One region of the Paenibacillus sp. FSL L8-0333 genome, then DNA from elsewhere that is predicted to be linked to it. Evidence: riboswitches for the same ligand, from Rfam matches in the RefSeq annotation. Region 1 holds a riboswitch; each other region holds the start of a gene.

Region 1 (5,430 bases):
CCCAAAATCTTTGCACGCATGGGTGCTTCAGGCAACTTCGTTATGGCTGGGCAATGGTTCCCTAAGCTTAGTGTATACGAGCCGAGGGGCACACGCGGAGTTAAAGAAGAAGGCTGGGACCTGCATCAGTATCACGGGACCTCTGAGTTTTACAGTGATTTTGGCATTTTTAATGTAACGATTGCCGTCCCTTCCAACTATACGGTGGCTGCGACCGGATTTCCTGTAAAAAATGCCAAGCTCAAACAAGATCAGAAAATATATCAGTTCTACGCCGATGATGTCCACGATTTCGCTTGGGCCGCTTCCCCTGATTTTACAGTAGCTGAGGAAGCCTTCTCTACGCCGGAGGTGCCTGGAGTACGAATTAAGGTGTATCTCGACCCACTACACAAAGATTTAAAAGAGCGTTACCTTCAGGCTGCCAAGGCTGCCCTGACCTACTTCAGCAAATGGTATGGTCCTTATCCCTACTCTACGCTGTCTATTGTCGTCCCACCTAAGGAGGGCAACGGTGCTGGAGGAATGGAATACCCTACCCTTATTACAGCCTTTGGGGCCGCGGATTCTTCTCCAGATACCTCACTTGAAAGAACCGTCATTCATGAAATCGGCCATCAATACTTCTACGGTATGGTAGCCAGTAATGAATTCGAGGAAGCCTGGCTGGATGAAAGCTTCACTTCCTATGCCGAAGACAGACTTATGGAGCAAGAATACGGTATCAAGTCTAATTTGCCTTTACAGGCCAGCCTGGTGACTATACCTGAGCCGTTAAATCTGGAAACGTGGAAATATGCAGGGGCGGATTCCTATAGCCGAAATGTTTATATCCGCGGCAAGCTTGTACTTAAAGATATCGAACGCCAGGTAGGTACCAAAGCAATGAACAACATCATGTCCTCCTACGCTCGTAAGTTCCGTTTCCAGCATCCTGCTACGTCAGATTTTCAGAAAGTCGTTGAGAAGGTAACCAAAAAATCATGGCAGGCCTATTTCGATGATTACATTTATGGTGATGGAGCGCCTGACTTCTCAGTAGATACGATTACTTTTAAAAAAAATAACAGCGGCGATGCTCCAAGCTACGAATCATTAGTGAAGATTTCAAACAAAGGGAGCGATTACGTTGATGTTCCCGTGAAATTCACATTCGCCGACAGCTCTTCGGTGCAGCGGGTCTGGAACGGTGAAGGAGTAGAGACTACGTTTCAATTGTTAAGCGATAAGCCTCTTCTCTCTGCTGAGATTGACCCTGAACATTCCATCTTATTGGAGAGCAAACATCTAAACAACTTTAGGCTGGCGGAAATAGAGCCCAAGACGCTCTCTCGCTGGACATTAAGTGTAACTAAACTACTTGAAACCGTGCTCGGAACTCTTGTCTGGTGAGGTGAATGATTGTGAGAACATCGATAACCCGCGGCTGGCAAAGCATGAAGGAGCAATTTTATATTTTAATTCTGCTCTTCATCTACCGACTGCTCTGGGGCTACTTTATGTATGGTTTCATCCGATCTGCTATTATTCCAATTCTACTGCGCTATCCGGATAAAGACGCCGGAGGCAGCGGTATGGGCAGACTGTTGTATTATATCGAGGGACAGTTCAGCTTGAATACGGACCCTGCGATACGCACTTGGTTATGGATGCTTCTGGCGCTTGTTGTCTTGCGACTTCTGCTTTCCCCTTTCATAAGGGCAGGATTGCTGCATGAGCTCCACCAGGAGCGAAAGGGCGAGCGTGGACTGTTCTTTTTCCCTGGCATGAAGATCTATGGACTACCTGTCTTAGTCTTTAGCCTAATCGAATGGGTGCTGACCCTGCTGCCGCTTTACTGGCTTGCTCCAAAAATGTACGGGCTGTTCTTATCCTCTTTGTTTAACTACGCTTTGTTACTTCATTTAGTACCATACGTATTGGCATGGCTTATATATATTTTTATCGTGCGCCTGTTTCTTCTATATATGCAGTTTGGTTACACCGGCGGTACAGGAATGTTCTCCTCACTGATCATCTGCTTGCGGTCACTGATTCCTGCTATAGGTGTTTCCATTGTACTTGGGGCGGGAGGCCTGCTCTTACTGCTAGTGTGCGGACTGACGGGTCTGTTCTGTCCCGGCCTACCGGCACTTATAATACGGCAAATCTCACCACTACCTTCTACGCTCTTAAAAATGTGGGGAATCTCTGCACAATATCATCTATGGCGTAGCAAAGCATTTCCACAATAAATCAACCTTATTTGACATAATAAAAAGGTCCCAATTCCTGTATTCAGGAGCTGGGACTTTTTCTCATTACGGATAACTTAAGAGTATTTGCAAAATCGTAAAAGCTCTGTTACAATAAGTCCTGTGCTATTAGTAACAATTTTGTAATCAATTGAAACGATTCCTACATAACTAAATGTATTTATCGTAAGTGTAACTGTCGAAACGTCATTCTCTGGTGCTTAACACGCCTAATTCCTTTGCACCGGGAAGTGGGGGAACCATATTTTGGGTGAATTGATCTCGCTTTACAGGGATCATAGGGAATCTTCTACCGAACCCTTAAGCTAACCTCGCAGGCCTTGGAAGGAGTACATCTTTTGAAAAGACATAATTTAAGAAAAAAATGCGTCGCTGCGGCGCTAGGACTTGTAATGGCATTATCTATTGGTGGAGGAAGCGCCTTTGCCGACTCTAAAATGGACTCTGTAATCTCAAAGACTATTGGAGTTGCCTATAAAACCGGAGGTACAAGCACTGCCGGATTTGATTGCTCTGGATTTACAAAGTATGTATTCAAGAATGTGGGTCTTACTTTACCTCGTACATCAAAAGCTCAATATAGCGTTGGAACTGCTGTATCCAAAAGCAATCTGCGTTCTGGTGATCTAGTGTTCTTTAACACACTTGGCAATGGAGTATCCCATGTCGGCATTTATGTTGGAAACGGAAAATTCGCACAATCGTCCTCTTCGCGTGGAGTGACCATCACTTCACTCAGTCAGGCCTACTGGGCCAATCGTTATGTTGGCGCTAAAAGAGTAATGAGTACTTCAGCTTATCAAGCTGTAGCCTTCGATTGAAACCTTCCTCACAATTACAACTATATGAACCTGAATCTGATTATGCCCGTAATCAAATTCGGGTTTTTCTTTATTCCATAATATATTTTTACACTATTAGAGCCCAATTGAAACACGTTTATTTGATAAAAATTGCAATTATATTAAAAATTAGGTCATTATTAACGCTTACATATGCCTTTCTACCGTAAAAATGCCAATTTTTCTGCATTAATATGTTAAAAACGATTGCCAAGCGGCTTTCTGTTTGTTACAATTAGCGCAGTGAGATTTTAGTAACATTTTTGTAATCATTAAGTTGTTATTTACAAAGGTTTTGTCATGTATTGATTACAAGCTAATCCTAATCAACAGTATGAGCCGAGTTTCCTAACTATTAGGAAAACGGGGGAACCAACTTTGGGTGAATTGACCTCCATTATATAGAGGGGTCATAGGGGACCTTCAACCGAACCCTTAAGCTAACCTCGTAGGCATTTGGAAGGGGTATACACTTTTGAAGAAGAAGTTAGCAGCAGCAGTACTAAGCTTTTCCATCATCCTCACCATCGGAGCAGGAAGCGCTTTCGCAGATTCCAAAATGGATAAAGTGATTGACAAGGCCATCGGTACTAAATACGTATCCGGCGGTATATCCACTAACGGATTTGATTGCTCCGGATTTACAATGTATGTGTTTGATAAGATTGGCATTAACCTTCCACACCAATCAGGTTCCCAATATCAAATGGGCACAGCAATCTCCCGTGATGATATAAGAGCCGGAGATCTTGTATTCTTCAATACAAGTGGCAAAGGTGTCTCCCATGTCGGCATTTATGTCGGTGAAGGTAAGTTCGCACACGCTTCTACCTCACGCGGTGTTACGATTAGCTCTCTGAGTGATAGCTACTACGTGAAACGCTACGTTGGTGCCAAGCGCATTATGAGCACAGACGCTTACCAATCGGTTGCTGCTGAATCGGAAGACAATGATGATGTGCAATAAATAACGTACATAGGCTCTTTTCCAAGGTACTCTTGGAGGAGAGCTTGTTTTTTTGTCTTATTACTTATTTACCCCTCTCATAATTTGTAAAACATTCCCCTCATATAAAGTTTCTGAGTCGAACCTCCCCCATTTTGTATATAATTAGTAATATAGCAATGTCCTCGTGAAAGGAGATCGTTGACCTTATGATAAATCCCTCGGTAACTTTTCATGTTGTTCCTATGGAGGCAATTCACGGAGAAGCTATTTGTAAGTGGAGCTATACGCCCCCATATAATATTTATGGCTGGATGCCGTGGGAGCAGATGCAGGCTCTTGGCATCGAGTTTGGTGATCCGCAGCTCCGGGAGGAACAATATATCTCCATATTAAATGAAAATGAGGTTTTGTGCGGATTCGCACAGTTGTTCCCGATGGAAGGAGTCGTCCGTTTAGGAGTTGGGATGCGCCCCGATCTATGCGGCCATGGTTTAGGCAAACTATTCGTAGATGCCATCGTCCAGACAGCGTTGAATCGTTATCCTGATCGTGAGATAGATCTGGAAGTCCTGACCTGGAACCAACGCGCCATTCGAACTTATCAAAAATGTGGATTTACGATTACAGATACGTATGAACGCCGCACACCTACAGGAGACAAACCTTTTTATTGCATGGTCTATGACAAATGATATTAAATACCAGATATTTCATAAGAATGATTGTATTCTCGTTCATTTTTTTGTCACAAACCCTATGATAACGCTTCACCATAAGCTATAATGTAGGGAGCAGCTTACATAGAAGGGACGAATTGGGATGCAGAAATGGATCATGAGCGGTTTGTTTTTTGCCGCCTGTGCCTTTGCGGTAGTACTCATGTTTACACTTCCGGGTAAAGAAGAGGTAGCAGAAGAAAATAAGCCCACGATGCCGGTAGTTCAACTGGACGCCGCAAAGGCAGAAGCAACCGTGAAAGCCAGCTGTATCACCTGTCACGGCGATCAGCTTCAAGGTGGAGTTGGACCAAGTCTTCAGAATGAAGGCGGTCAGCATGACGCTGAGGAAATCTACAGCATCGTCACCAAAGGACGTGGCCAAATGCCTTCCTTTAAGGAGAAGCTAGCTCCTGAAGAGATCGCCAACGTCGCACTCTGGCTCTCAGAGAAAAAGTAACCAGCCAAGCAACCAAAAACGCCCGTGTATGAGATAGGTGACTATCTGTGCACGGGCGTTTATTTTATGATTTTGGCTAAACTAATGATTTTTTTCAAAGGCTTCATTAAATTCATGCGCCTCTCGAAGATCTAGAGCTGTAATCCCATCTTCTTCATTAGATTTCAGGCGCAGGGTAACTGTTTTATAATCAATCGTAATATGTGGA
Region 2 (5,430 bases), 1.1 Mb from region 1:
CGGGTGCGACTGGTGATCCCGGTGCGGTCGGCGTTGCCGGAGCTACGGGTGCAACGGGTGATCCCGGCGCGGTTGGAGCTACTGGCATTACCGGAGTCACTGGTGCAACCGGTAACGGTGCAATTATTCCACTGGCATCCGGAGGACCTATTATTATGACCACGGTTTTAGGTGGTTTGGTTGGAACAACAAGCCTTGTAGGCTTCGGAAGTTCAGCCACAGGCATTTCTCTTGTTGGCGGTAATATTGATTTAACAGGTACTCTCCTTGGACCGCTTATCAACTTTGCATTCTCGACTCCTCGTGCAGGAGTGATAACATCCCTTGCTGCTTATTTCAGTAATACCATAGCTTTATCGCTGCTTGGTACTACAATAAATGTAACAGCACAGTTGTACCAATCGGCCACACCAAATAACACATTTACTGCTATTCCAGGGGCATTAGTAGCGCTCCCACCTATCACAGGTACTATTAATCTAGGAACTTTTGTCAATGGAATTACAAATGATATCAATTTTGCTGTAACACCACAGACACGTCTGCTTATGGTATTCTCAGCCACTGCTACAGGCCTCACCCTTGTAAATACAGTCACTGGTTATGCAAGTGCTGGCTTTACGATTGTATAATCATTAAAACAAATTCAAAAAAAGGCATCTGCCATTCCTTCTAAGGAGTGATAGATGCTTTTTTGGTAATATACGGTACACTTACTTGATCTTTCGGACTCAAATGCCGCTATTCGTTAATTTATCCCTGTTTAGAGAGATCATCGGACCTGAGAGGCGCTATTGGGCAGAAATGGTGCTCAATAGCGTCTATTTTGTACAAATAACGCCTATGGGGTCCAATAGCAACTCAAAAATAGGAAAATGTTGCAAATAAGAGCGCTTGAGTCCGATAGTCTGTCAATGTCACTCCCCGCTCTTCTTCTCTCCTACTCATGTCCGGAGGCTGAATCCCTATTACCGAAACCTTCCTTTCCTTTGGTCTCGATCAGGAGCTGCAGATACGCTGCTTACTTCACCTCCTTCTATACACTTACAATCACTACTTAGAGTCTACTGTTTCTTTCCCACGTCGGATGAGCTGCTTACTATGCCTCCCTCTATACACTTACCTTCACTACTTAGGTCTACCGTACTCTCCCACGTCGGATGAGCTGCTTACTACGCCTCCTTCTATACACTTACCTTCACTACTTAGGGTCTACCGTTCTTTCCCACGTCTGATGCGCTGCTTACTACGCCTCCCTCCATACACTTACCTTCACTACTTAGGGTCTACTGTTCTTTCCCACGTCGGGTGAGCTGCTTACTACGCCCCTTCTATACTCTTACCTTCACTACTTAGAGTCTACTGTTCTTTCCCACGTCGGGTGAGCTATATTTGATGCTGTGGTAGGGTAGGGACATTAAGTGGCGTTCTAGGTACAATATGCTTGTAAATGTTCAACATCCACCGGTTAGTAAAATACCAAAGGCTGGCTCATTCGTAGATTTCACTACTGATGAGCCAGCCTTTAGTTAGATATCCATTATATTAGGGAAATCCTCCCTAATATTCATCGATAATCGCTTTAAAATAAGGTTTTTAGGGAATTTATCCCTAAAAATTCATACAAATACCCATTTATGGCTAAAAACATCCTATTATTAGGGAAGTTTTCCCTAATTCACGTTCTAGGAGCCATAATTCCCTTCACTTTAGGGAGAATTTCCTTAATCCACGTTCTAGGAGCCATAATCACCTTCACTTTAGGGAGAATTTCCCTAAAGTTCTACCCAGAAAGACGTCCCATAGCCAGCTCATTCCCCCTGGCTATGGGACGCCCTTTTCCACATAAACGCTTCGCTTGTAAAGGTCTCCCTATAGATCAGCTAATCTGCTGACTGCCCTGCTGCTTCTCTAAGAAACGTTGAAGAATCGCATTGAATTGCTCCGGCTGGCATAGATTACTTGGATCTAATGCGTTCGGAATAATCGCCAACTGCGCATGTGGCAGCTGAGACACCATTTCCTTCATACAATTCACTCCAAATTCATTAAAGTCCCCTACAATACATAAAGCAGGACGTTTAAAAGCCTTTAAGCATCTGGTGTAATCAACATGGCTTGTAGCCAGTCTTTGCCGATATAGCTCCCGGGGACGTTTGTCCAGCAGCCCTCTTCTAATCTCATTGTAGGCCAGACTCCAGCGCTCTCGGTACATCATCCGAATCGAAGGCAACACCAGCTCGCTTGGGAGATAATACATTAGCAAACTGCAATATGCTGCCATAGTTTGTATTTTCCCTACAATTGTTGATCCGTGAGTCCTACAGAAGCTATCCGCGACCACAATGGCTTTCACACGCTCAGGATATTGTTTGGCAATATGCTGAACGACTAAGCCACCATAGGCGATTCCTACAAAAACTGCTTCACGAATACCTAGGTCATTCAACAGCATAATCAAATCCAGACATTGCGTCTCAATAATCTCATGTGGGGCCTCCAGCAGTTTACCAGACTTGCCATTCCCCCGTAAATCGCACAAAATCACTTTATATTTATCGGAAAAATACTCCAGCTGTGGTTTGAACATACTGTGTGTTAATCCATGTCCATGGATAAACACAACCGGAGTGCCAGTTCCATTGATTTCATAATAGAGCGAAGTTCCGTTCAGTTTAGCGATAGGCAAAGGTAACACCTCTTTCATAATAAATTCTACGTCTATATCTGCTTAAAAACGCAGCAAAAAACCACAGAGGGATTCTCTGTGGCTATTCATCACTAAACACGCCATTCATCCTCTCTCCATACGCTTACGAGGTTAGCTGTCGGATTCGGGCAGTGAGAGTTGCCCTACCTGCAGGGATGCATGTTATGCACCCGGAACAGGATTCACCCCATAACCAGTGCCGACTCTCACATCGGCTGCCAGTTGTTGGTTCCCCCGCTTTCCAGAAACGGAAATTAAGCGGATTGCTTATGTAATTGTAAATTTAAGATAATTGTCAGTTCTGAGATGAATCATACTCTTGTAAGGTTTGCTTGTAAAGGAGGGCTCTGGTCAAAATAATGTTGAAAGCAATGCTTTTCATTTCATATTGAGCATACTCTTCATTTTCTCTTTCTTTTGCTCTTGTTTACTCGTTTTATTTAAGAAAATGGCTCTGAACCAAGCCAAACGGAGGTTAAAACACCAGTACTTTCTATATAAAGGCCATCCTTTTCACTGGAGATATGAAAAAAGCTAAGCAGAATCAGAGGTATTCCCCTGTCCACTTAGCTTCCTCTTACAATACTATGGCTACAAAAGATCGGCGTTTTTCAATGCATGCTCCCAGCTTGGAAAAAAGAACAGCGCACTTCTCATAAGCTCAGGATCGCTCTGCTTTACTTGTTTTTTACTGATCGAGCTTCCGTCGCTTTGCAGCTTTTTGATCCGACTTAATACTTCATCAGCCTCCAAAGGAATTTCCATTGAAACACTCCTTTCTCAGTGACCTGTTTCCCTTCATTTTCTCCATAATATGTTTATTTATTCCGTACTCTTTATTTCCCCAGATTAAACCATCTGATAGATGGGTTGTTCAGCAATGAACCGGTTAGGAAGCATGGGATATTTGTCTGCTAAGATTTCAGCTAAATATTTCATTCCCGGCGCTTCACTCTCCGCATGACCTAACATGATGAGCGCTTTAGATCTGCCTTGGTGCCCTGCATCCCGCACATATTCCGGAGTCTCCCACTCTGGTCCCTCTCCAGCAATAATTAAATCAAGATTGTGATCATTAAAATGCGGAATAGCCATCGTCCCGCCTCCTCTGTAACCTACTAATATCCCTACGCGTTTGCAGGACAGAGACAGGTCACCGGCAGCGCGTACATAAGAGATCCCTAGCTTACTTTTAATATATTGAGCAGCTTCCAGTACAGTCATAGCAGGAATATTGAGAATCGTAGCAGCTGCTTGCTGCTCTTCCACGTATGCGGACCAATCTAGTTCTTGCAGTAAACCCACCATAATTCCATCCGGCTTTTGCCGATGCCAATAATCATGATAACGAAAAATAGCAATTTGGGAATGTTCGATCAGACTTTTTTTCGCATGATAAACCGGATCACCTTCTAACCACTCGCTCGCCGCATGATGGCTATAAAATACACCTTCATGCGTGATCAGCAAATTGGCTCCTAACGCTATTGCTTGCTCCACAACATTTTGTGTGGCAGAGAAGGCCGTAATAATCCCTGTGACTTCAGTTTCCGGTTCCCCTGGGTTCAGAATATCGACAGTGCCTTCTACCTGTTCCACAGTTCCCATTAAATCTTCCAGAATCGCTCTAATCGTGAGGCTCACTATCATCATCCCTCGATTCGAAATCTAATAAATCTTTCTGCCTTTAAGATCCTCAATTCCGCTCTTGCGGTAAAAATACGTATTGATCCGATCTCTCCATTCCTGCGCATGCTCTGCTTGCTCTTCAAGACGTTGCTTCACTTGCATATACAATCCACTATCCACGCTGCCTTCAAGTGATTCCCATGTCGCTAGAAGCTGTGCAGCCTGCTCAGCCCCCTCAAAATGAGTATCGTAGATATGCTGAATAATAGTTTGCCCCGATTGCAGAACATACGTGTATGGAACATGATGAAAGAACAGCAACAGCTCTTCCGGACAAGACGCTAGATTCTCATAATTTGATGCATTAAGCCCCATATACTGTCCGCTATAACCCGTTCCCGATTTGACTGAACGATCCACACCAATGCCCTTATGATCCGCATAATGGTACGTTCCCCACTTGGCGTATTCATACCCATCCACATTCGGCCCATAATGATGATCCGGATTAACCATCCAACCCACACCTAATGGAGCTGTGTAAGATTCGTAAATCCTCCATGAGTCCATCAACATCCCGCGAATAGCAGCCACTAGACCTTCATCAGTGCCAAAGGTAAGCCGAATCCATTCCTCAGCTATTTCTTTTGCCGTCAGCTCCGGATTCCAAATTAATCTTCCATATCCATACAGATTAGCTTGAGCTAACCCATGCCCCGTCCAGTTCATGTCATCTCCAACATTAGTTACAGCAGCCACACCATTATACTTATTTCCCCACACCGATCCGTCCACAATATGTTTCACAAGCGTAGTTTGCCCTCTGGCATAAGTATTGAAATCAAGGACTTCTTTCCACTGTGGAACAAGATAACAGAGATGCCGCTGCTGCCCCGTATATTCTTGAGCAATCTGAAACTCCATCAGATGATTGGTATGTTCCAGTGCGCCAAACAGCGGAGATACCGGTTCTCTGACTTGAAAATCCATCGGTCCATTCTTGATTTGCAGCACTACATTATCATTAAATCGGCCATCCAATGGTTTGAAATGATCATATGCCGCTCTGGCCCGATCTGTCTTACGGTCAC
Region 3 (5,430 bases), 490 kb from region 1:
CGTACCTCTTTACCTTCCATGCTGCCTTGCGAAGACTCGATCCCCAGCGCATTAATAGCGGGATTCCCTTTAGTTTCCGCATAATAATTCAGCCCCAGCAGCAGAACGAACAAGGTCATCATTGCTGTGAAAATCACCCAGCCCTGACGTTTGTTCTTAGCGAACAACCCGTACATATATGGCAAAGAGGCTGGCAACATCCACATAGAGAGAATCTCCAGAACGTTCGTAAGTGGATTAGGGTTCTCAAAAGGATGCGCTGAATTGGCTCCGAAGAAGCCGCCACCATTCGTACCTAAGTGTTTAATTGACTCCAAAGAAGCGACTGGACCGATAGCGATTTGTTGCGTCTGCCCTTCGAGTGTAGTGACCTCAAGCGATGGCTTGAGCGTTTGTGGCACATGCAATCCTACCAGCACCAATGAAACTAGCAGAGCTAATGGAATGAATACACGAATATGTGCTTTTACGAAGTCCTCAAAAAAATTTCCGACTGATTTCTGTCCTGTAATCCCTCTGACAAAAGCAACCGCAACAGAAAATCCGTTCGCTGCAGACGTGAACATCATCATCGTGATGACTGCCATTTGTGAAAAATACGATAGTCCCGTCTCCCCGCTATAATGCTGCAGGTTCGTATTGGTCATAAAGCTGATCACCGTATTTAATGAAAGCGTCTGTTCCATATCGGCAATTCCATTCGGGTTCAGCGGCAATCCCCGCTGTAATCTTAGAAAAATATAACTGAAAGCAACCAGTACGATATTAGTTAAAACAAAGCTGAGTGCATACTTCTTCCAGGACATTCCGTCCCGTTTTTTCAGGCCGATCAGCTTATAAATACCTTTCTCTGTGCCTGCAAACCAGCGATCCGTACGATTCGGTTCGTTAGAAAATACATGATATAAATACGTCCCCATCGGCTTGACCAACAAGATGAGAATTACAATTACGACGACTATTTGCAAAATGCCCATGAATGCCCCTCCTTAAAATTTCTCAGGATGAATCAACGCGTAAACCAGATATATAAACAACAGTAGGGTAACAGCGATTACTAGAATCACAGCTTATCCCTCCCCGTATCCTCAACTACACCTGCGCACCAGCGCATAAAGCCATAAAATAACCCGTAAATTACAGCTAACGAAGCCACCATATACAGATCCCTCATATCTTCCGCACTCCTTCCATTATCCTTGATGAGGTGATCTATCGATTAGAAAATCAGCATCACCACTATGGGAATAGATTACATAGCTCGCACCAAGTCTTTTATAGACCAATCTAGGATTTATAGAACTTGTAATCACAAAAATTGGCTGTGTCGTCCAGGTACGGCACATCTGAATATAGCGGCAGCAAAGCGGAAAGCTGCTCTCAAACAGATATACCCTGCCTACCGGGAACGATGGGCGAAACCAAGTGCTCTGATGGCGGGTATCCACTAGAATAACCTGCTCGATTCCGAGCTCCTCTAGTAAAGCTTTCTCAGCCAGATTGTTGGTTAATCCCGCCATCTTAATACCCCTGAACTTCAGAAGTTTAATGAAATGTTCTCCCGCCTTTGTAGGCGCACATACAAGCACATATTCATTCTGATCCGTCATCTCTTTTTTCTCCTCCTGCTCATTTACAACAAGGAGGCAACGAAAATCTCCGAAAGGATGTTGACCTATCGTCATTTTCGGGCACAACCTAAAGCTCGGTTGTGTCACGTCATTAGACGCTGCCTAACAAATACCGCTAATGATGAATTTAGCGACCTCTTGGGGGAGGCCTCCATAAATGCTTTGCTTCTAAGAGCACAGCAAAAAGCCACAAAGGATCTCCTCTGTGGCTCGCTAGCGGTCACATTGCACTCATCCTCTCTCCATACGCTTACGAGGTTAGCTGTCGGATTCGGGCGGTGAGAGTCGCCCTACCTGTATAGATGCGAGCTCACTCGCACCCTCTACAGGATTCACCCCATAATCAGCTTCCGACTCTCACATCGGCTGCCGATTGTTGGTTCCCCCGCTTTCCTTATCGGAAATTAAGCGGATCAAATATTCGATTGTCGTTGAAACAGGAGTAATCATACTCTTATGCACGAAGACTTGTAAAACCTGAATGATGCCAAAATAATGCAAATTAAAAACTATTTTCCCATTAGATAGCGCTTACTTGATATCTAATCTCTCTATATCTCTTGTTTACTCGAGTTTCGAGCGTTTAATCGCTATCTATAACCCATGTGATTTTATTCACCTTTTTAGGGTGAAAATACTGCAAATTTCCTTTATAGGTTGAAACGCAAGAAGCTGAGGTTGAGCGAGAAAGAGCTCGATAACACGCCATAAATACCTATTTACCTCGTTTTTCAGTCGTAGTCGGCAGGATATGGTTAAAATCGCTCTAAAAGAACATTTTCCGTTTTTTACAGAAAATCTTGAAAAGAGTATGATTCGGGTTGAATCTAATTCATGAAAAACAATCAACGCTGAGTTCCTGCATTCGCAGGGAACGGGGGAACCATCAGGCCACCTGGCCTACTTGGGGTGAATCCAAAGGAGACTGCGTAAGTCTCAATAGGTAGGGCGACTCTCACCGTCCGAATCCGACAGCTAACCTCGTAAGCGTAAAGAGAGAGACCCTTGATCCGCCACGCTTTGGCCCAGGTATATCTGCCTGTAATCCAAAACCGCAGCAGAGGTCCTCCTCTTGCTGCGGTTTTTGCGTTACCTGAGCCTATTAGGTGATAGCACGCTGGATGGGGTGAATGTTTTGAAGCACTATTATTTAGGGATACATCAAGGGCTGCTTGAGCCGATAAGTCTAAATTACGTTTGTTTCGGGGCCTTGTGGTTCGAAGAAAATAATCACAGGTACATTGTAGGTTATGCATTTGGCCAGAACCAGATCCAAGCCCTTCGCCAATTCAGTACACCTTCTTCTTGTAAAGACTGTTTAGACTCTAAGATTGTATATGAAATATATAAAAAAATTCGAGAACAACAACAGCAGCAGGATTGGTCATCGCATCAAAAACTCCCGTGGTTTACAGCCTTCAAGGAGCCTTGGAAAGATGTAAGCGCCGGTTGGTATGTCTTGAGATCCCGCAGCACCTTTCCCTTACATCTATCTGTTATACGGAAAGAGAAGTTCCGACTATGGCTAGAGCATACCGCAGTCTGTGAGAATAAAATGGAAATGCTCGCCTGTGTAGAAAAGGCTAGTGTCACTCATCATGTAGACTTAAAGCTTTTGGAAATCTAAGGAGGAACCCTACTATGGACCAGCGCAGACTATCCCGCATTGAAGTATTTGTATTGGATGAACCCGAGCCTATTCACTATGGAATGGAAGGGGCTGAAGGCTGCCGTTATGGTATTCTGAAGCTCACCTGTAAGGGAGGTTGCAGTTGGGGGGCTTGTCTAATCTCTGCCAACACCAAAAATTTCGATCTCATTAAATGGAGTTCTTTTTTACGGGCTATCTGTCATTGCCGTCTTGAGGAAGCGCTGGATAAGGTCCGCCGCGAAGGTTCAGATTGGGAGCAGGTTAAGCTTGAGCTAGTTCAGGGTGCTTTGCAGGATTTAAAGGCCAAGCTCCAGGGTAAATCCTTGGCTGGGCATATTCAGCAAGGGCGTCTGTACAGTGTTGCAGCTGGGGGGAGCAATTCCAGAAGTGAACGGCTCTACTACAAACCTTCCAAAGCTTTTTCCACTGCCTCCCAGCAGAAACACAGTTGCCCGGAACCAGACACCGCCGATCTTATCAATAAATCCATCTCTTACTTTTCTATATTATAGATTCAAGCAAATCTCTCATTCTGAAAGGATCGTGTTCACCATGCCTGACCCCTTACCTCCCGTGTCCACCTACAGTGCTAAATTTGCAGAGTGTGTTCAAAAGTATACTAATGAAGTCTACGTACTCAGTTCCATGTTATTAGAACAATCTAATGAGGCAGACAAGGTTACTATCCGCACCTTCACAGAGCTTCATAAAATATATCGTCAGGATAACTTCGACCCTCAGTTATTCTCTATCCACGCTTACCGCACTTGTATTCGCCAGTGTGCTGATTCTTTTGCCCGGCGCTCTCTTCTATCGGCTAAGGGATTACCTTGGGAGGAACAGCTTGTGAAGGTATTGTGGTACGGCTTAAAGCTGCCTCTTTCTCAAATAAGCATTATTCTGCAAAAAAGTGTTCCTGCACTGAAAGCACAGCTTAGAGCTGTACGGGAGCAGATGACCGACCAAGCGGATATACGAACGAGCGCAAATCTTTCTATAATTTAGTCACTAACTAGAATTCAGACGATCTTTAAGCGCATGAAGCATCTAACGGACTCAGGAGCCTTTAATTGAAGCTTTTCCTCAAATTTGGCCGGCGTTCGGACTCCAGTAGAAATCCCGAGCGATGAGCGTCTCGGATCGTCTTCAAGCAGGCCCTAATCATCTTCCACCAAGGCAAGGCTTACGGACCCAGATGACATTATTTGCACGTTTATCGCCTTTTGAGCATAGTATCGGACTCCAGTGCAACTATTTGGTTAAAAGAGCTACTAATTCACCGTTTTTCATGCCAATAGCGACTATTGTGTCCGATATCTTGCCAAATCTCGATGATTGTTGCATTTAAGTGTTGCTGGGTCCGTTAGCTATATCAGCTCGTATACAAAGAGATTGCCAACGCAAAAACGGGGATATCCCAGCAACCATAAATGGCTGTTAGGATCCCCCCCGAAAATTCAGTACCTACTATTGTGCCTTACTCTTACGCGCCTTACTCTTACGCGCCTTACTGTACATCCACAATCCTGCCAACATCCCCACTATAGCAACACCGGTCAATACGCCTTGAACGAAATCCATAAAAGTGGAGCCATCCGGAAGCATTCTACTAACCGAAGCCAGTGATACCGAACTCATTAAAAGCATAATGGTATATTGTTCGCTTGTAGACATCATTAGCACTCCTTAAAAGTTATATGAGGCCTTCTTAGATCTTGTATGCTTTCATCGCTTTTCTGATTTCTTTAATACTTGGGCGTTTGCCGTACATCAGTACGCCGGTACGATAGATCTTGGCTGCCAGCCATCCGAAGATGAAGGTAGTCACAAGCAGGATCAGCAGCGATACAATGACTTGCCAGATCGCCACCTCACCGACACCAATTCGGAGCAGCATCGTCAATGGTGAAGTGAAAGGTACATAACTCGCTATCTTAACCACTAGAGTATCGGCATTGGAGATACTGAACAGTGGAACATAGAACGCTACGAAGCCTAACATCATGATTGGCATTACCGCCTGACCGAGATCCTCCGTACGGCTGACAATCGAACCTACAGCCGCATACATCAAGGCATAGAGGAAGTAACCTAATACGTACAAGACAAATCCATAGAGCAGCAAGTTAATATTGAGCTGGCCTAAAT

Evidence for each region. Region 1 has a riboswitch for cyclic di-AMP ahead of NYE72_RS00545 (C40 family peptidase). Riboswitches for the same ligand answer to the same signal wherever they lie in the genome.
Region 2: linked by a shared signal. The riboswitch ahead of NYE72_RS26050 (alpha/beta hydrolase) and the one ahead of NYE72_RS00545 (C40 family peptidase) in region 1 are both predicted to bind cyclic di-AMP.
Region 3: linked by a shared signal. The riboswitch ahead of NYE72_RS02670 (hypothetical protein) and the one ahead of NYE72_RS00545 (C40 family peptidase) in region 1 are both predicted to bind cyclic di-AMP.

The regions. Positions count from the first base shown of each region.
Region 1 covers NZ_CP150186.1:111,877-117,306, reverse strand. The annotation lists gene NYE72_RS00555 (M1 family metallopeptidase) at 1-1,392, shown strand, start outside; gene NYE72_RS00550 (hypothetical protein) at 1,404-2,234, shown strand; cyclic di-AMP (ydaO/yuaA leader) riboswitch at 2,452-2,590, shown strand; gene NYE72_RS00545 (C40 family peptidase) at 2,648-3,076, shown strand; cyclic di-AMP (ydaO/yuaA leader) riboswitch at 3,425-3,567, shown strand; gene NYE72_RS00540 (C40 family peptidase) at 3,612-4,064, shown strand; gene NYE72_RS00535 (GNAT family N-acetyltransferase) at 4,253-4,738, shown strand; gene NYE72_RS00530 (cytochrome c) at 4,866-5,222, shown strand; gene NYE72_RS00525 (4a-hydroxytetrahydrobiopterin dehydratase) at 5,304-5,430, opposite strand, start outside.
Region 2 covers NZ_CP150186.1:5,852,875-5,858,304, forward strand. The annotation lists gene NYE72_RS26045 (exosporium glycoprotein BclB-related protein) at 1-632, shown strand, start outside; gene NYE72_RS26050 (alpha/beta hydrolase) at 1,880-2,689, opposite strand; cyclic di-AMP (ydaO/yuaA leader) riboswitch at 2,795-2,981, opposite strand; gene NYE72_RS26055 (hypothetical protein) at 3,302-3,475, opposite strand; gene NYE72_RS26060 (Nif3-like dinuclear metal center hexameric protein) at 3,560-4,318, opposite strand; gene NYE72_RS26065 (alpha-glucuronidase family glycosyl hydrolase) at 4,379-5,430, opposite strand, start outside.
Region 3 covers NZ_CP150186.1:598,887-604,316, reverse strand. The annotation lists partial or broken gene kdpA (potassium-transporting ATPase subunit KdpA) at 1-977, opposite strand, end outside; gene NYE72_RS02675 (hypothetical protein) at 1,194-1,610, opposite strand; cyclic di-AMP (ydaO/yuaA leader) riboswitch at 1,863-2,052, opposite strand; cyclic di-AMP (ydaO/yuaA leader) riboswitch at 2,471-2,635, shown strand; gene NYE72_RS02670 (hypothetical protein) at 2,704-3,258, shown strand; gene NYE72_RS02665 (hypothetical protein) at 3,273-3,794, shown strand; gene NYE72_RS02660 (hypothetical protein) at 3,835-4,287, shown strand; gene NYE72_RS02655 (hypothetical protein) at 4,750-4,959, opposite strand; gene NYE72_RS02650 (ABC transporter permease) at 4,991-5,430, opposite strand, start outside.